Regions from separate parts of the Rhizobium sp. K33 genome, predicted to be linked through region 2. Evidence: predicted binding sites of a transcription regulator. Region 2 holds the regulator's gene; each other region holds the start of a gene.
The links. Region 2 encodes LexA, which represses DNA repair genes until DNA is damaged. Its sites were predicted from a motif close to TGTTCNNNNTGTGTTCNG; they were not measured.

Region 1: the regulator LexA is predicted to act here: its motif matches at 2,542-2,559, upstream of M1E12_RS21465 (DNA recombination protein RmuC).
Region 3: the regulator LexA is predicted to act here: its motif matches at 3,435-3,452, upstream of M1E12_RS18145 (helicase-related protein).
Region 4: the regulator LexA is predicted to act here: its motif matches at 3,076-3,093, upstream of recA (recombinase RecA).

What each region holds. Positions count from the first base shown of each region.
Region 1 is NZ_CP096478.1:4,448,056-4,452,743, forward strand. It holds gene M1E12_RS21455 (methyl-accepting chemotaxis protein) at 1-180, opposite strand, end outside; gene M1E12_RS21460 (ribokinase) at 335-1,234, opposite strand; gene M1E12_RS21465 (DNA recombination protein RmuC) at 1,289-2,509, opposite strand; gene M1E12_RS21470 (methyl-accepting chemotaxis protein) at 2,779-4,281, shown strand; gene M1E12_RS21475 (methyl-accepting chemotaxis protein) at 4,395-4,688, shown strand, end outside.
Region 2 is NZ_CP096478.1:1,511,077-1,515,764, forward strand. It holds gene M1E12_RS07590 (ComEC/Rec2 family competence protein) at 343-2,658, shown strand; gene lexA (transcriptional repressor LexA) at 2,639-3,355, opposite strand; gene M1E12_RS07600 (DUF1003 domain-containing protein) at 3,557-4,099, shown strand; gene M1E12_RS07605 (VOC family protein) at 4,126-4,688, shown strand, end outside.
Region 3 is NZ_CP096478.1:3,752,821-3,757,508, forward strand. It holds gene M1E12_RS18140 (RNA-binding S4 domain-containing protein) at 1-226, opposite strand, end outside; gene M1E12_RS18145 (helicase-related protein) at 226-3,270, opposite strand; gene M1E12_RS18150 (alpha/beta fold hydrolase) at 3,594-4,622, shown strand; gene M1E12_RS18155 (DUF3309 family protein) at 4,636-4,688, shown strand, end outside.
Region 4 is NZ_CP096478.1:1,797,980-1,802,667, forward strand. It holds gene alaS (alanine--tRNA ligase) at 1-1,707, opposite strand, end outside; gene recA (recombinase RecA) at 1,861-2,949, opposite strand; gene M1E12_RS08990 (carbohydrate kinase family protein) at 3,192-4,136, shown strand; gene M1E12_RS08995 (pseudouridine-5'-phosphate glycosidase) at 4,166-4,688, shown strand, end outside.

The DNA of each region.
Region 1 (4,688 bases), 1.6 Mb from region 2:
GGCGATTTCGCGGGCGATCGATTTGGCCTCGGCATTGGCCTGTTCCATGGTCAGCGCATGAACGCGATCACGGGTTTGGGAAATGAGAACCAGATTGGAAAGGATGAGAACCAAGCCGATGGCAAGGCCGGTGACGACCAACAGTTTGGCGGCGATCGAACGGGCAAAAAAGGCGAACATGGGAGCCTCGAAAATTGAGGTTCAGGACGCAGGGACATTCGTTCCACACCCTCATGGCGCGGCCGGGCGCGCTTCCACGCACCCCGATCGCTGCCGATGCTATGTTCCATTGTTTAAAGTTGAATAAATCAGACTTGTGGCTTCTGATAGGGTCTCAGAGCGCTGCGGCGACCTCTGATGCAGCCGGGATCGATGGCTGTGCGCCGGCCTTGAGGCAGGCGAGCGAGCCGGCAACGGCCGCCCGACGAAGCGCTTCATCGAAGCCGAGGCCTGCATCGAGGCTGGCGGCGAGATAGCCGCAGAAGGTGTCGCCAGCGCCCACGGTATCGACGGGCTCAATCTTCAGCCCCTTGGTCCGATGCAGCGCACCGCCTTCGGCTGCGATCACGCCGTCGCCGCCGAGCGTAACGATCAAGATCTGCCCGGTCTTTCCGTGCATCTCGATCAGGATCTGCTCCCGTTCGCTGGCCGTCAGATTGTCGCGACCGACAAGCCGCTCGAATTCCGTCTCATTGGCGATCACGATGTCGGCCAAGGCTGCGAGCTCCGTCGTCTCTGCAATGAGAGGCGCGATGTTGAGCACGGTGCGAACGCCCTTGGCCTTGGCGGCGTTGAGCGCTGCCTTGACGGAGTTTGCCGGCACTTCCTGCTGCAGCATCAGGATGTCGCCACTCTTCATGTCTCCGACAGCCTTTTCGGCCTGCTCCGCGCTGACCGTGCCATTGGCGGCAGGCACCACGGCGATCATGTTCTCGCCGTCGCCACCCACCAGAATGAGGGCCGTGCCCGTGGGGCCATCAACCCGTGCGACCGCGGCGAGATCCGTCCCCGATTTGTCGAGAAGATTCAATGCCGGGCCTGCGAACTCGTCTTGGCCAACCGCACCCACCATGCGCACATCAGCCCCTGCGCGCCGCGCTGCGAGCGCTTGATTGGCACCCTTGCCGCCCGCGGCCGTCGCAAATCCGGTGCCGGGGACCGTCTCGCCCGGCTTCGGCAGACGTGGCGTGGTCGCGACGAGGTCCATGTTGATGGAGCCGAAGACGGTGATCATGAGCGCGGTGCCTCCCTGAATGCTCTAGGCTGTCGCGCTCTTTTGGACCGGGTCTCAGTCCTCGTCAACAACCCTCAGCTTGAGCAGGCCCGTGCGGCTCTCGACGCTGCGGGGCTGCACATCGTCGGCATCGCCACCGCCCGGAGCCTCGAATTCCATGGCCTCGATCTTGGCGCCCCGTTTCGCCAGCTTGTCCGAGGAGGTGATGATCATCTCCACGTCCTTCTGGGCGGCAAGGAAGTGGCTCTGCAGCTTCCGGGTCCGGTCGTCCAGGCGCCCGAGATCTTCCATCAGGCGAATGACCTCGCCCTGGATGAGATGCGCCTGTTCGCGCATGCGCTGATCCTTCAGTACGGCCTGGATCACCTGGATCGACAGCATCAGCAGGGAAGGCGAGACGATCACCACCTTCTGCCGATGCGCCTTCTGGACGATGCCTTCAAAATTCTCGTGAATTTCAGCGAAGATCGATTCCGACGGCACGAAGAGGAACGCCATGTCCTGCGTCTCGCCCGGGATCAGGTACTTCTCCGAGATGTCCCGGATATGCACCTCCATGTCCCGCCGGAACTGCTGTGAGGCTGCCTTCTTCTGTTCCGGGTTTTCGGTGTCGCGGATGCTGTTCCAGGCCTCGAGCGGGAACTTGGCATCGACCACCAGCGGCGGCGAATTGTTCGGCATCCGGATGGTGCAGTCGGGCCGCGAGCCGTTGGAGAGTGTCGTCTGGAATGCGTAGGCGCCCATCGGCAGGCCATCGGCGACGATGGTCTCCATGCGTGATTGCCCGAAGGCGCCGCGGGTCTGCTTGTTGGACAGGATGGCCTGCAAGCCCACCACATCCTTGGCCAGCGACTGGATGTTGTTCTGTGCCGCATCGATGACTGCCAGCCGCTCCTGCAAGGTTCGCAGGTTGTCATGCGTCGACTTCGTCTGCTCGGTGATCGTGGTGCCCAGTCGGTGCGTCATCCCGTCGAGCCTCTGGCTGATCGACTGGTTGAGCTCTGCCTGACGGCTGCCGAACACCTCGGCCATGGTGGCAAGCCGGCCCTGCATCTCGGCTTGCGCCTTCAGCAGTTCCGCAAGCCGCGCTTCCGCCGCCTCGTCGCGCCGCGCCGTCTCCTCCATCAGCCTGGCCCTGGCTGCGGCCCCACGCAGTGACACGACGATTAGCGCCACGACAGGGAGAAGCAGGATCACCGCGGCAATCGCCACGAGGAAGAGGGGTGAAAGGGTGACTGAGCCGATGGTCACCGCCGGAATGTCCTGAATGTTCATGCGGCGACCATAGCTGATTCGCCGATGCCATGCAGATCAAAGAGTGAACAAGGAGCTCGACCGTTGTTTGCGCTTTGCCAATTGTGAAAAAATTTTGAGGCCAGATTTGACGAAACGCAAGTGGCCGAGCCGGGTGGCCGGAAATCCCCAAGGTGAGGCGAAAAGCTGCCTTTGGCGAGCAACCAAAGATTTACCATTTTAGCGCTCCCTTGGATATGTAAATCAGCACCTGCTGATATTTCCTGTGGTTGTAGAAAGACGCGTTACCCATGTCCCACCTCGACAATTCCGACCTGAACAATCGCCTTCGCTTTCTGGGGCTCGACGACAAGGGACGCGAAACGCTGAAGCGGCTCGGACCGCTGATCCGCAAGAATATCGGCGGCGCGCTCGACATCTTCTACGACAAGGTCCGCAAGGTCCCGGAAACTGCTGCTTTCTTCCGCAATGACGACCACATGAAGGGCGCCAAGAAGCGTCAGGAAGAACATTGGGGCATCGTCGGCACGGCGGACTACACGCATAGCTACGTCGAAGGCGTCACCAAGGTCGGCAAGGCCCATGCCCGCATCGGGCTCGAGCCGCGCTGGTATATCGGTGGCTACGCGCTCGTGCTCGAGCAACTCGTCCATGCCGTCGCCCGCGAGCGCTGGCCAAGCCGCTTCGGTCGGCAGAAGTCGGAGTCCCTCGCCGAAGAGATCTCGGTAATCGTCAAGGCAGCCCTTCTCGACATGGATTATTCGATCTCGGTCTATCTCGCGATCCTCGCCGAACAGCGACAGGCGGCGGAGGATGCGCGGCTGAAGGCCGAGGCCGAGCAGGCGACCGCACTGGCCGCCCTGCGCGGCGTGCTGGCCAAGCTCTCCGCCGGCGACCTGGATGCCCGGCTGCCGAACGATCTGCCGGCCAACTTCGTCCAGATGGCCAATGACTATAACGCCTCGGTCGAAGCCCTGCGCTCGACCATCGTGACCGTGCGCCAGTCCGCCGATGAAATCTTCAAGTCCACAGCCGCCATCTCGGATGCCACCGACGATCTCGCCCAGCGCACCGAGCAGCAGGCCGCCGGGCTGGAGGAAAGCACGGCCGCCCTGCATGAACTCACGCAAAACGTCACCCTGACCGCCGACGGTGCCAAGGAGGCCTCCGATGTCGTGGGCGTGGCGCTCACCGAAGCACGCGTCTCGGAAGAGGTCGTCTCCCGTGCCGTAGATGCCATGGGCGCGATCGAGAAATCCTCTGACGAGATTTCCAAGATCATCGGCGTGATCGACGAGATCGCCTTCCAGACCAATCTTCTGGCCCTGAATGCCGGCGTCGAGGCGGCCCGTGCAGGCGAGGCCGGACGCGGCTTTGCGGTTGTGGCGCAGGAAGTGCGCGAACTGGCCCAGCGCTGCGCCAATGCCGCCCGCGAGATCAAGAACCTGATTTCCCAGAGCTCCAGCCAAGTCGAAGCGGGCGTCGGCCTCGTCAACAACGCTGGCGATGCGCTCGGCAAGATCATCGTGCGCATCGGCGAGATCAACGAGATCGTCGGCAAGATCGCCCTCGCTGCCGCCGACCAGTCCGGCGGGCTTCGCGAGGTCAACACCTCTGTCGCGTCGATGGATCAGATCACCCAGCGCAATGCCGCCATGGTCGAGGAAAGCTCGGCCCAGACGGCAACGCTGCGGGAGGAGGCAGGTCGCCTCGTCCAGGCTCTCCAGGGCTTCAAGACCACCGGGTCGGCGACGCATCACGCAGCGCGCGCCAGCTATCGGATGGCAAGCTGAGCCATCAACCACGACCCCGCACGGCGGTCTGATTTGTCGCCGTGCGTTTAGAAACTGTTCAGCAAACCGTGACAGTTCTGAATGACAATCGTCATCCTGAGAGTGCGCATCGCATCATGACCAACAAAGCCCAGAACGACCTTTCCGAACGCCTCGAGTTTCTCGAAATCGATCAGAAAACCCGCACGACGCTTGCCGAACTGCGACCGTCGATCAAGGAAGTCCTGGGCGGCGCGCTCGACAAGTTCTACGGCAAGGTTTCGAAGACCGGGAAGATCGACTCGCACTTCCGCGACGGCGTGCATATGAACGGGGCGAAGAACGCGCAGATCGGTCACTGGGACAAGGTCGCGAGCGGCAATTTCGACGAAAGCTACGTCCGCGGCGTGACCGCCGTCGGCAAGGCC
Region 2 (4,688 bases):
AAAGGGCAAATTGTGCGTCGCGAAAACGGCAACAATCGAACCGATCGGTTCTAATCGTTTGAAGCCCGGATAGGCGGCAGAATCGCTCCGCTCTACACGCTTTGATTGCTTTCGGTTTTGGCCTATCCTGGATGCGGATGGGGCGTGTCCGGCCGGGCAAACCATATGGTGGACGTGGCAGAAAGGCAGGGGGGCGGAGAGCTCGTGCAGGCGGAGAGGCTGGCGCGAACGGATAGCCTGCGCCCGCTTGATCCGCGACCACCACAACGTCTCACCGGAGCCGGTCTGGTTGTGAAGGCCCGCGACCGTTTGGCGCGCCTGCACCTCGCCGTGAGACGGTCGGTGAGCGAGGAGGTGCACCATGGACATCTTTTCCTCTTCGTGCCCGTCTGCCTTGGTGCCGGTGCTGCACTCTGGTTCAGCATCGAGAGCCCGCCCGCGGCAATCGTCCTTGGCCCGGCCCTTGCACTTCTGGCGGTCGCCCTCCTGCTCGCAACCCGCGATACGGTGGTTCACGCGTCCGTTGGAGCCGCCTGTCTGCTTGTCGCGGGCATGCTATGCGCCGAATGGGAGACGCGGCGGCTGGCGACCGTCATCCTTGATCAGCCACTGGTGACCACGGTAACGGGAGTCGTCGAGCGGAGAGAGCAGGGTGCCACCGGGGAATGGCGCTACACGCTGAGGATCACGTCAACGGTGGAACCGACGGTGCGACGTCCGCCTGTGCGGGCAAACCTCCTGGCCCGCAGCAGACACGTCCCTGCATCCATCGGCGACCGCCTGACCGGCCGGGCACGCCTGTCGCTTCCGTCAGGACCCGCGCTTCCTGGCCTCAACGACTTTGCCTTTCAAAGCTATTTTTCCGGCATCGGTGCCGTCGGTTTCTTCCTGGGCCCGCCCAGCCGAGAGCCGGCAGACATGGAGGTCGAGCTCGGTTTCTCCACCCGATTCGATGCTGCACTCTTCTCGCTCAGGGACCAGATATCGAACCGCATTCGAAGCATCCTGCCCGGTGATCCCGGCGCCTTCGCAGCGTCGATCATCACGGGCGAACGCCGGTCCATGTCCGAGGAGGCGACGGAAGCTCTGCGGGTCTCCGGTCTCGCCCATATCACGGCGATCTCGGGCCTCAACATGGCGCTTGCGGCCGGGATTTTCTTCGTTGGACTTCGCGGGCTGCTCTGTCTGGCGCCGGTGCTCGCGGCGCGTTACCCAATCAAGAAAATCGCGGCTGTCGGAGCGCTTCTTGCAACAACAGGATACGTGTTGATCTCCGGCTATCAGGTCTCGGCCCTGCGAGCCTATCTGATGACAGCAATCATGCTGGTTGCCGTGCTCTTCGACAGACCCGCGATCAGCCTGCGCAATCTTGCGCTGGCGGCAACCGCGATCCTTTGCCTGCAGCCGTCGACGGTCATGGGACCCAGTTTCCAGATGTCGTTTGCAGCGACCGCGGGGCTTATCGCAGGCTATGCCGGCTGGCGCGCCCGACCGCGGGCGATCCTGCCGCCGGCCCGCGGCCTCGGCTGGCGCGTGGCAGCCGGAGGTGCTGCTTTCGTCGGTGGAACGCTCGCGACCTCGCTGATCGGTGGGCTTGCCACCGCAGTCTTTGCCATCACCCATTTCCACCGCCTGTCGACCCATGGCCTGGAGGCCAATCTCGCCGCCATGCCCCTGATCTCGCTGGTCGTAATGCCGGCGGGCTTCATCGCCATGCTGCTGATGCCATTCGGTCTCGACGCGCCCTTCTTCTGGATCATGGGGCAGGGGCTCGAATTGGTCCTGCAGGTCGCGCACACGGTGGCAGGCTGGGGCGGCGGCTATGTCTTCCCGCGTCTGCCCCTCTTGTTTCTGCCTGGCACTGTTGCCGGGATGTTGCTGCTGACCTTGCTGCGCACGCGCCTGAAGCATGCCGGCACCGCGTTGATCGCCGTCACGGTGGCGGCGACATGGCTGGCCGCACCGAGATCGATTGGCGAGCTGATGATCAGCGAGGACGGCCGTCTCGTCGGCGTCTGGACCGGCACAGGGGAAACATCAGGCTTCGCGACCAACAGACTACGCCCGCCGGCCTTTGTCTTCGATCAATGGAAGCCGGTGCTCGGGCATGAAGCTGCGACCGCACCTCGCATGCTCACGGAAACTCTGCCGCCGGCACCGGACTGGCGCATCGGCGAGGAGTGGACGGATGTGCAGACCAGAGAGGCGGAGGCCGCTTTCGACCGTCTCACATCGGCAGCCCAGGCGACCCGGTTTGTCTGCATCAAGCAGGCTTGTGTCTTGAAGCTCTCGACCGGGAAACTGCTGATCACCATCGATCGCTCGGATCTTCTGGGCCTCGCCTGTGATCGCGCAAGCATCGTTGTCCTTGCCGCACGGACCCGAATGACAGCCTGCCGGTCGGGCGCTACCTTGTTTTCACAAACAAGCCTCAGAGCCTCAGGTGCGGTCGAGGTCTTCGGCCTCGCTGATAATCCTGACAAACTGATGGTCAGGTCATCCTTCGACGGCGCGCCGAGACCATGGACGGCGCACCGGCTCTACGACTGGCGCACGGCGTCGACCGCCTCCCGACACGGCGTCCCATCACGAGGGCAGGGACCAACCGAACCGACGCCTCCAACGTCCGCCGCTGATCTCAGTGATAGCGGCGAATGAGACCGACCAGCTTGCCCTGGATCTTGACGCGGTCCGGCGGGAAGATGCGTGTCTCGTAGGCGGGGTTTGCGGCCTCCAAAGCGATCGATGCACCCCGACGGCGGAACCGCTTCAGCGTTGCCTCTTCGTCGTCGACGAGGGCCACGATGATGTCGCCGGGATTGGCATTGGACGCGTTGCGGATGATGACCGTGTCGCCGTCGAGAATGCCGGCCTCAATCATCGAATCGCCCTTGACCTCGAGCGCATAGTGATCCCCGGATCCGATCATCTCGGCGGGCACCGTGATGTCATGCGTGTTGTTCTGGATCGCCGAGATCGGCACACCAGCGGCAATCCGCCCCATGACCGGCACCGAAATGGAAGAGCTGTTGTCCTCGACCGGCGGTTTGCTCAGCGTTGGCGCCGGCGGGGTCTTGCCGAGGCTGCCTTCGATTACGCTTGGGGCAAAGCCGCGGCGGGGCTGGATACTCGGTGAATAGGCCTCCGGAAGCTTGATCACTTCGAGCGCGCGGGCGCGGTTCGGCAAACGGCGGATGAAGCCGCGTTCCTCGAGCGCCGTGATCAGGCGATGGATGCCGGATTTCGATGCGAGGTCCAGCGCATCCTTCATCTCGTCGAAGGAAGGCGGGACGCCCGATTCTTTCATCCGCTCGTGGATGAAAAGAAGCAGTTCCTGTTGCTTGCGCGTCAGCATATGCGGTGCCCCTAGGGTGAAACAAATCCAGAACAGACACTATCTGTTCCATTTGTGTTCCGCAAGGGGATAAATTTCCGTGAAGAGCCGGTGAGAAAATGCGATAGGCGGCAGAAATAGAACTGACACGAGCCGATTTCGCCGCAGTCGAGCGGCATCAAGGCAGGTGGCGGCTCTATCCACGCGCAAGGACGCATCGGCATGCTGAAGGATATCGAAAAGCTTCTACTGGGTAAGTCTGCGGCGGATCTGTCCTCGGCGGAGAAGAAGGTATTGAAACGCGCGCGGGAGCGCCGGACGGTCTCGACCAATGCCGGCGAGGATTTTCTCGCGCATGCCACTTTCGGTCAGCGCCTCGCGGACGGCATCGCCCGGATCGGCGGCTCCTGGGGCTTCATCATCGGCTTCCTCGTGTTCCTCGCGGCCTGGGTCATCCTGAACACGGTGATTCTCGCGACGCGCTCGCTCGATCCCTATCCCTTCATCTTCCTCAACCTGCTCCTCTCCATGTTGGCCGCCATCCAGGCGCCGATCATCATGATGAGCCAGAACCGACAGGCCGAGCGTGATCGCTTCATGGCGGCGAAGGATTACGAGATCAACCTGAAGGCGGAGATTGAAGTCCTGGCGCTGCATCACAAGATCGACGAGCAGGTCCTGACGGAGTTGCGCGAAACCCGCCAGGAAATCGACGCGCTACGACAGGCGGTCGCTGCCCTTTCAAGCCCATCGCGCAGTTCCTAAATCTTGCCCGAAAACAGGAAACCATGATGTCCAATTCCATGTCTGGCCCGCGGGCGATCGATCATCTCGTCCTGCCCGTGACCGATCTTGAGACCAGCCGGGAGAGACTGAGCCTGCTGGGCTTCACCGTCGCAACCGACGCACGCCATCCCTTCGGCACTGAAAATGCCTGCGTCTTTTTCGCCGATGATACCTATCTGGAGCCGCTGGCTGTCGGGAGCCGCGAGGACTGCCTGGAAGCAGCGCGCACGGGCAATGTGTTCGTGGCGCGCGACCAGGCTTTTCGCTTCCGGCACGGCGAAGGCTTGTCCGCCCTCATCGTCAAGTCGGATGATGCGGTAGCCGATGATCAGCTCTACCGCGACGAGGGGATGAGCGCCGGTCCCATCCTCTCTTTCTCGCGGCAGTTCCGGTTTCCCGATGGGCGGACGGCGGAAGGTTCGTTCCGGCTCGCCTTCGCGGCAGATCTCCGGGCGCCGGACTTCTTCGCCTTCAGCTGCCAGCGCGTGAACCCGATCCCTGCCGATCGCGGCGCGCTTCTGGTCCATGCCAATGGTGCGGCGGGCCTCGCGCGGATCGTTCTGGTGGA
Region 3 (4,688 bases), 2.2 Mb from region 2:
CCGGCAGCTTGACGATCAGAACCAGATCGCGCTCCGGCATGGCGATCTCGAGCCGGTCTCCGACTTTGACCTGATGGCTTGGCTGGCGGATCTTCTGGCCGTTGACGCTGACATGGCCGGCAACCACCCGCTCCTGCGCGAGGCTGCGTGATTTTGCCACACGGGCGAAGAACAGCCACTTGTCGATGCGCTGGCGCGAACCGCTTTGTGGCTGTTGTTCGGTCATTACTTCTTCAGCTGCTCCTTGAGCGCGGCGAGCTTGGCGAAGGGCGAATCCGGATCGACCGGCTTTTCCTTGCGCGGAGGCTTGGCTTCGAAGCGCGCCGGCTGCGACTTGTTGTTGTCGCGCTCGGGACGCGGGCCGCGATCCTTGCGGTCACCACGATCCTGACGCTCACCCTTGCCGCCGAACTTGCCGCGGTTGTCGTCACGACGGTCGCCACGGTTGTCGGAGCGTCGATCGTCGCGACGGCCTTCACCGCGACCTTCGCCACCCTCACGCGGCGCCTGATTGCGCTGACCCTGCGGACGGCGATCGCCACCGGGACGACCGGTGCCACGCTGATTGTCGCTACGGCCACCCGGACGCCAGAGCAGAACAGGCTTCGGCTCGGTCGCTTCGGCAGACTCTGCCGGCTGCTCGGAAGCAGTTGCCTCGGCAGGTACAGCGTCGGAGGCGGGCGCATCTTCGGCAGATGCAGGCGCGACCTCAGCCTCACCCGTCGCCTCGGACGCCTGGTCGGCCTCTTCAACGCCATCCTCGTCGCTCTTCTCAGCGCCGGCAGCGGCTTCCGTGGCGGTCGAACCGGCCTGCGTGGCGAGGAAGGCTGCAGCTTCCTCTGCCGAAACGCTGTCGGCGCGGTAGCCAAGGCCCTTCAGGATCTCTTCCATGTCGTCGGGCGTGGCACCCAGGATCGACAGCATCGCCGTCGTCGTGGTGAAGCGGCGACCGTCATAAGCGCCGTCAGGACGAGCAGGCGTTCCGGGCTTCCACTGCAGAAGCGGACGAATGAGGTCTGCGAGACGCTCCAGAATGTCGATGCGCACCGCGCGCTTGCCGAGGAAACGGAAGCCGGCGAGCTTGTAGAACATGCGCTCGAAGCTCGGCTCGGTCACGACGGATGTGCGGCCGGCAGCCAGCACCGGGATCAGATCGCCATAGCCCGGCTTGTCCAGGCCGTCATGCTTGAGCGCCCAGAGCAGCGTAATCAGCTCGGCGGGTGCAGGCTTCAGAAGCGCCGGCATGAAGATGTGATAAGCCCCGAAGCGCACACCGTAACGGCGCATGGAGGCGCGGCCGTCCTGGTCCAGCGACTTGACGTCGTCGGCCACGTCGCGGCGGAAGAGAACGCCAAGGTTCTCGACCAGCTGGAAGGCGAGGCCCTTCGCAAGCCCCTGCAGGTCTTCGGCACGCGACAGGTCGTCCAGCGGCTTCAGCACCGTCGAGATATGATGATTGACGAAGCGCTCGACGCGGGCAGCGACGTGATCGCGTGCGATGCCGGTCAGCTGCTCGTCGGCCAGCAGGATGACGCGCGGATGCAGGATATGGTCGGTGCCAACGAGGCGGGCGACGGGATCGCCGAGCCAGCGGACAAGGCCATCCGAGCCGATTGCGAGATCATTGTTGCCGGAAGCATGCAGGCGCGCGGCCCGCGCTTCGAATTCCAGCGCCAGAGCCTTGTATGCAGCGGCCTGAACAGCCTTCGCATCCGGGCCTTCCATGCCGGAAATCGGCGTGAACCGGAAACCGGAGAGTTGCCCCATGGCATGGCCTTCCACGAAGACATCGCCGTTCACACTGATTTCAGCTTCCAACATTGCATTCTCTCTTAAGCGCTTCATGAGCACAGATGTCCTGCGATCAACAAAGCGTTTCGTCAACCGTTCATGTAACGCATCGGACAATCGGTCTTCGATTTCCCGCGTCTTTTCTTGCCAGTGTGTCGGATCGGCAAGCCAGCCGGGCCGGTTCGACACGTAAGTCCATGTTCTGATCTGGGCAATCCGCGCCGAAAGCGTATCGATCTCGCCATCGGTCCGGTCCGCCCGGCGCACCTGCTCGGCGAGGAAATCCTCGTTCACGGTGCCCCGCCTGACCAGATCGAAATAAAGGCTCTGAATCAGATCAGCATGCTGTGCCGGCGTAATGCGCCGATAGTCGGGCAGAGCGCAGGCTTCCCAGAGTTTTTCCACCCGCTCGGGCCGATCGGTGATGTCGGAAATCTCCGGGTAGCGCGAAAGATACTCCAGCGCCTGCTGGTCGGTCGCCGGCAGAGCCCGCGTCAGTCCTTCGACCCGAGGCGCCGCATCAAGGCTTCGCTGCAGTCCGGCGATCGAGGAAAAGTCGAATTTTTCCGTCCGCCACTGCAGGACCTTCACCGGGTCGAACTGGTGCGTTTCCAGCCGCTCAACGAGCTCGTCATCGAACGGATCGACACGACCCGTCACGCCGAAAGTGCCGTCCTTGACATGACGACCCGCACGACCGGCGATCTGCCCGAGCTCCCCCGGATTGAGGTTTCGGAACTGGTATCCGTCGAATTTGCGATCCTGCGCGAAAGCGACATGGTCCACGTCGAGATTGAGGCCCATGCCGATCGCATCGGTCGCCACGAGATACTCGACATCACCTTCCTGATAGAGACCGACCTGCGCATTGCGCGTCCGCGGGCTCAAGGCACCCAGAACAACGGCTGCCCCGCCCCTCTGGCGCCGGATGAGTTCGGCGATCGCATAGACCTCGTCGGCAGAGAAGGCGACGATGGCGGTGCGCTGCGGCAGGCGCGTGATCTTCTTTTGACCAGCATAGAAGAGCTGCGAAAGCCTGGGCCGCTCGACGATCGTGATCCCGGGCAAAAGCTGGATCAGGATGGACTTCATCGTGGCCGAGCCGAGAAGAAGCGTTTCTTCGCGTCCCCTCAGATGCAGCAGACGATCGGTAAAGATGTGGCCACGCTCTAGGTCGCCGGCAAGCTGGATCTCGTCGATGGCGACGAAGGCGACCTTCGTTTCCCGCGGCATGGCTTCGACCGTGCAGACGGAAAAGCGGGCATTGGGCGGGCTGATCTTTTCTTCGCCCGTCACCAGCGCGACGTTCTGAACGCCGACGCGTTCGACGACACGCGTATAGACCTCGCGGGCCAGCAATCTGAGCGGCAACCCGATGATGCCGGACCCGTGCGCGACCATACGCTCGATGGCGAAATGGGTCTTGCCGGTATTCGTTGGCCCCAGCACAGCACTCACGCCGCGGCCACTCAGGATCATGGGTTGGGTATTCAAGGACCGCTCCGCTTGTCGGGACCGCGCCTCTTCCGCATACCGGCACCCTTGGCCCACACATGGCGACGAACAAGGGCAAAGGCAAGGCGCTTGTCGCAATCACCCCAGAATTCCTCGCAAACCCTTGAACGGAATCATCTTTCCGACTCAAGAACACTCTGCGAACGAATCAGCGACGAATCGACGACTCCGCAGGTTTCCGGGTTTGTTCACGGCTATATCTGGAAGCCTCGCTGCGTTGCACCACCAAATGCTGAATCGATTTCCAGCGCATAGAACCTCCGTTTATGGCGATGGAACAATCCGGAATGGCTTCACGTTCCGCCGGTGAGGTGAAACTGATGACTTTGTCCCCGCCGCCCGCAGAATGGATTGGAACCAGCGACCTGGCCCAGGATTACGTCCTGATCCATGGCATGGTCATGGCACCTTCCTTTTGGCGCACCTATGCGCCCGATGTTGTCCGAAAGGCTCGGAGCGCGGCTTATGCACTGCCAGGACACCACCCTTGGAAGCTTGTCGAGCCAGGACAACTGATCACGCCGGAAGCTGTAGCCGCTGCATACGCGAAGGCGATCAGGCGCGATTTCGGCGGCAGGCCGGTAACGCTGATCGGTCATTCGACCGGCGGCTTCGTTTCCTTGCTGCTCGCCAGCCGTTATCCTGAGCTGGTGAAATCGATCGTGTTGATCGGCGCTTTCGCCTGTGGCCGGTTCGAGGGGCAGGAGCGATTGCCGGCCAAGCTGCTGCGCGTTCCGCGCGCCGGCCCCTTCCTCTTCCGGCAGTTCTTCAAGCGATGGATCTCGACCAGCGAGCAGTTCCGCTGGGGCTCGGTCGAATGCGTCTTCGACAAGGGATGCCCCTGGCAGAACGATCGGGCGGTGGCAGCCATGGAAGATGTCCGGCTGCAGCTATTACAGGCCCGCCCCGAAGATATCGCCGCCTGCATCCGGTTCATGTCGGCAACGACAATTCTGGCAGAGCTTTCCGAGATCAGGGTGCCCGTCCTGAATATTGTCGGGGCGGAAGACGCGATCGTTCCCCCCGCTCATCAGTTGCGCGTATCGAAACTGCTCCCGCAAGCCCAGACGGTCCTGCTGCGCAATTGCGGCCACCTGCCCATGGTCGAGCATCAGACGATGACGGCCGGCATCATCAGCGCCTTCGTCGACGGCATGTCCGCACTGCAGGCAAAGACCCGCCGCCCGGCGCTGTCACCATCTGGCAAGGCAGCATCGCAGCTGTTCCGTCTGATGGCTCAGACCCTGTACCGGACGGAACAAACTCCCGCCGGTCGCGTTCAACCGGCACAAGACAGCATTTCTACCAAGGCTTAGGAGAGGGCCCCCAATGAGTACCATTCTCATCGTCATTTTGATTCTGCTGCTGATCGGCGCCCTGCC
Region 4 (4,688 bases), 290 kb from region 2:
GAGGTGCGTGGCGGAATGGTTGGAGCGCAGACGCGCGCGGCGGGCGTGATCGACATTGAGCGTAACCGCGCCACCAGCCGTCACAACGCCGTTCTGGACGGTGGCGACATGCACGAAGACGCCCTCGCCCTTCTTCTGGGTATCGGTGACCGCGAGCGAAAAGCCTTCGCCGACGATTTCACCAGTATCGCCCATCTGGCCGCCGGACTCACCGTAGAACGGCGTCTGGTTGACGACGATCTGCACGTCCTCGCCGGCACTCGCCTGGTCGACGACCTTGCCGTCCTTGACGACGGCGAGGATCTGGCCTTCCGCGGTTTCGGCGCTGTAGCCGAGGAATTCGGTGGCGCCGAACTTTTCCTTGAGCTCGAACCAGACCGTTTCCTGCGCCTTGTCGCCGGACCCGGCCCAATTGGCGCGCGCCTCGGCCTTCTGCCGCTGCATGGCGTCGTTAAAGCCGGTGAGGTCGACGCCGATGCCGCGGCCGCGCAGCGCATCCTGCGTCAGATCGAGCGGGAAGCCATAGGTGTCGTAGAGCTTGAAGGCGGTTTCACCATCGAGGCTGTCGCCCTTGTCGAGGGTGGCGGTCGCGTCGGACAGCAGTGTCAGGCCGCGCTCGAGCGTCTTGCGGAAACGGGTCTCCTCAAGCTTCAGCGTCTCGGAGATGAGCGCCTCGGCGCGGACCAGTTCCGGATAGGCGCGACCCATCTGCTGCACCAGGACCGGCAGCAGCTTGTAGATGATCGGATCCTTGGCACCGAGCAGCTGCGCATGACGCATGGCGCGGCGCATGATGCGGCGCAGAACGTACCCGCGGCCTTCATTGGACGGCAGCACGCCGTCGGCAATGAGGAAGGCGGACGAGCGCAGGTGGTCGGCGATTACGCGGTGGCTGGCGCGACGCTCGCCTTCAGCCTTCACGCCGGTCAGGTCGACAGAGGCGTCGATCAGCGCGCGGAACAGGTCGATATCATAATTGTCGTGCTTGCCCTGCAGCAGCGCGGCGATGCGCTCGAGGCCCATGCCGGTATCGATCGAGGGACGCGGCAGATTGATGCGCTCTTCCTTCGTCACCTGCTCGTATTGCATGAAGACGAGGTTCCAGATTTCGATGAAACGGTCGCCATCTTCTTCCGGAGAGCCCGGAGGGCCACCCCAGATATGATCGCCGTGATCGTAAAAGATTTCCGAGCACGGGCCGCACGGGCCGGTGTCACCCATGGCCCAGAAATTGTCGCTGGTCGGGATGCGGATGATCTTGTCGTCCGACAGGCCGGCGATCTTCTTCCAGAGGCCGTGCGCCTCGTCATCCGTGTGATAGACGGTGACCAGGAGACGGTTGCGGTCGATGCCGAATTCCTTGGTGATCAGGTTCCAGGCAAGCTCGATCGCCCGTTCCTTGAAGTAATCGCCGAAGGAGAAGTTGCCAAGCATCTCGAAGAAGGTGTGGTGGCGGGCGGTATAACCGACATTGTCGAGGTCATTGTGCTTGCCGCCGGCGCGCACGCATTTCTGCGCGGTCGCAGCCGTCGTGTAAGGGCGCTGTTCGAGACCGGTAAAGACGTTCTTGAACTGCACCATGCCGGCATTGGTGAACATCAGCGTCGGGTCGTTGCGCGGCACCAGCGGGCTGGAGGAAACGACCTCGTGACCGTTCGTCTTGAAGTAATCGAGAAAAGTCGACCGGATGTCGTTTACACCGCTCATGTCACGCCCTTCATTCAGGCCGGGAAGCCGGCCAATTTGCAAAATCAATGGCTTTTATCGCCCGGCTCACTTGCTGTCCAGCAGTCGAAACGAAAACCGGCCGCGCTTCGGGAGAAACGCAGCCGGTTCGAAGAACCCTCGAGGATGAGGCGATTAGATATCGTCGGCACCGTCGCCGTCATTGGCGTCAGGACCACCATTCTGCAGGAAGCGCTCGGCGATCAGACCGGCATTCTGGCGAAGCGCCATTTCGATTTCCTGGGCAACGGCGGGATTGTCGCGCAGGAAGAGCTTGGCGTTTTCACGGCCCTGGCCGAGACGCTGGCTGTTGTAGGAGAACCAGGCCCCCGACTTTTCGACGATGCCGGCCTTAACGCCGAGGTCGATCAGTTCGCCCGTCTTCGAGACGCCTTCGCCATACATGATGTCGAATTCGACCTGCTTGAAGGGAGGCGCCATCTTGTTCTTGACGACCTTGACGCGGGTCTGGTTGCCGACGACCTCTTCGCGATCCTTGACCGCGCCGATGCGGCGGATGTCGAGGCGGACCGAGGCATAGAACTTCAGCGCGTTACCGCCGGTCGTCGTTTCCGGGGAACCGAACATCACGCCGATCTTCATGCGGATCTGGTTGATGAAGATGACCATGGTCTTGGAGCGCGAGATCGACGCGGTCAGCTTGCGCAGCGCCTGGCTCATCAGACGGGCCTGCATGCCCGGCAGGCTGTCGCCCATTTCGCCTTCGATTTCCGCACGCGGCGTGAGCGCTGCAACCGAGTCCACGACGAGAACGTCGATGGCACCGGAGCGCACCAGCGTATCCGTGATTTCGAGCGCCTGTTCACCGGTATCGGGCTGGGAGATCAGGAGGTTCTGCAGATCGACGCCAAGCTTGCGGGCATAGACCGGATCAAGCGCGTGTTCGGCGTCGACGAAGGCGCAGATGCCGCCCTTTTTCTGGGCTTCCGCAATGGTCTGCAGGGCGAGCGTCGTCTTACCCGAGCTTTCCGGACCATAAACTTCAATGATGCGCCCCTTCGGCAGGCCGCCAATGCCGAGCGCGATGTCGAGGCTGAGCGACCCCGTCGAGACCGTCTCGACTTCGACCACGCTCTCGTTCGCGCCGAGCTTCATGATCGAGCCCTTGCCGAACGAGCGTTCGATCTGCGAGAGCGCCGCTTCCAATGCCTTGCTTTTATCCACCGATTTGTCCTCTACAAGCCGCAAAGAATTCTGTGCCATTTGATCCACCTTTAGGTTATTGAGGCCGCATAGGCAATGAAGCCGCCGATGGGGAATATGTACTCTTTTTGTTCTCATTTTGCAAGAGCAAGCGAAGCGATTGATTTTCAATGGCTATCGGCAGTATGTTCGAAATTCGTTCCGCCCGTTCCGCATGTTGGCAACCCTACAGGCCGGACTGGCGTCCACTGGCTTGATCACGGGCTTTCGATTCGGCTCCAGACTGCTGCGGAGGCGAGAACATGACCATCGAAATCCTGGCCATCGGTGGCGCGCATATCGACCGTCGCGGGCGCCTGTTCGGCGAGACGAAACCGGGCGCCAGCAATCCAGGCCAATGGTTCGAAGAAGCCGGCGGCGGTGTCTTCAATGCCGCCTGTAATCTCTCTCGGCTGGGTCGCGCGGTCAGGCTGATCGCGCCGCGCGGCGGTGATGCGGCAGGCCAGATGGTCGCCGATGCCGCCGAGCGGGCGGGCCTCGATGACCAGCCCGTGATGTTTCTTGACCGCGCCACGCCGAGTTATACGGCGATCCTGGAGCGCGACGGCAATCTCGTCATCGCTTTGGCCGACATGGCCCTTTACGACGCCTTCACCGCCCGGCGCCTGAAGGCACGCTCCCTGCGCGACAGCCTCGCTGCGGCAAAACATGTGCTGGCGGACGCCAATCTGCCGGCAGAAACACTGGCCGCACTCGCGGCAAGCTGCCACGCGTCGGGATGCGCACTGTCGGCCATTGCGATCTCGCCGGCCAAGGTGGTGAAGCTGAACCGCGCTCTTTCGAACCTCACCCATCTCTTCATGAATGGCGCCGAGGCGGAAGCGATCGCCGGCACAAGGCCGGACCACGCCGAAGACTGGCCCGCCCTCCTTCGCGCCACGGGCCTTCAGGGCGGCACAGTCACCAGCGGCAGCGGCCCGACGGTCGCCTTTGGCCCGGAGGGCGTGGCGCTCATAGAACCTGTAGCACTCGACACCATCGCCGACGTGACCGGCGCCGGCGACGCGTTTGCGGCCGGCTTTCTGCATGCGAGGCTGAAGGGCGCGGATCTTGGCGAAGCCCTGCGTCATGGCACGGCAAGCGCCGCGATCACCCTCGCCTCACCCCATGCAACCGATGAAAATCTCTCTGAGGAACGGCTCGCACGTCAGTTGGCTCTTGTCCCGCCGGCCCGTTTCCTGTCATGAGAGCCTGAATTTCTAGCGGAAGATCCCCCATGACCCGTTCCATCTCCTCCCTCCTCCCCATCACCTATTCGAGCGAAGTCAGCGCCGCCAAGCAGCGTGGCGCTCCGATCGTCGCGCTCGAATCGACCATCATCACCCATGGCATGCCCTATCCCGGCAATCTGCAGATGGCCCGCAGCGTCGAGGACATCATCCGCCAGCAGGGTGCGGTACCGGCGACCATTGCCGTCATCAAAGGCGTGTTGCACATCGGTCTCGAACCGGCCGAACTCGAAGAATTGGCGCAGATGGAGCACGTGATGAAGCTCTCGCGCGCCGACCTCGCCTTCGCGATCGCCGAGCGCCGCAACGGCGCCACCACGGTTGCCGCCACGATGATTGCCGCCTATCGCGCCGGCATCCACGTCTTTGCGACCGGCGGCATCGGTGGCGTGCATCGCGGCGCGGAAGAAAGCTTCGACATCTCGGCCGATCTTGAAGAGCTGGCCCGCACCGCCGTCATCGTCGTTTCCGCTGGCCCGAAGGCCATCCTCGACATTCCCAAGACGCTGG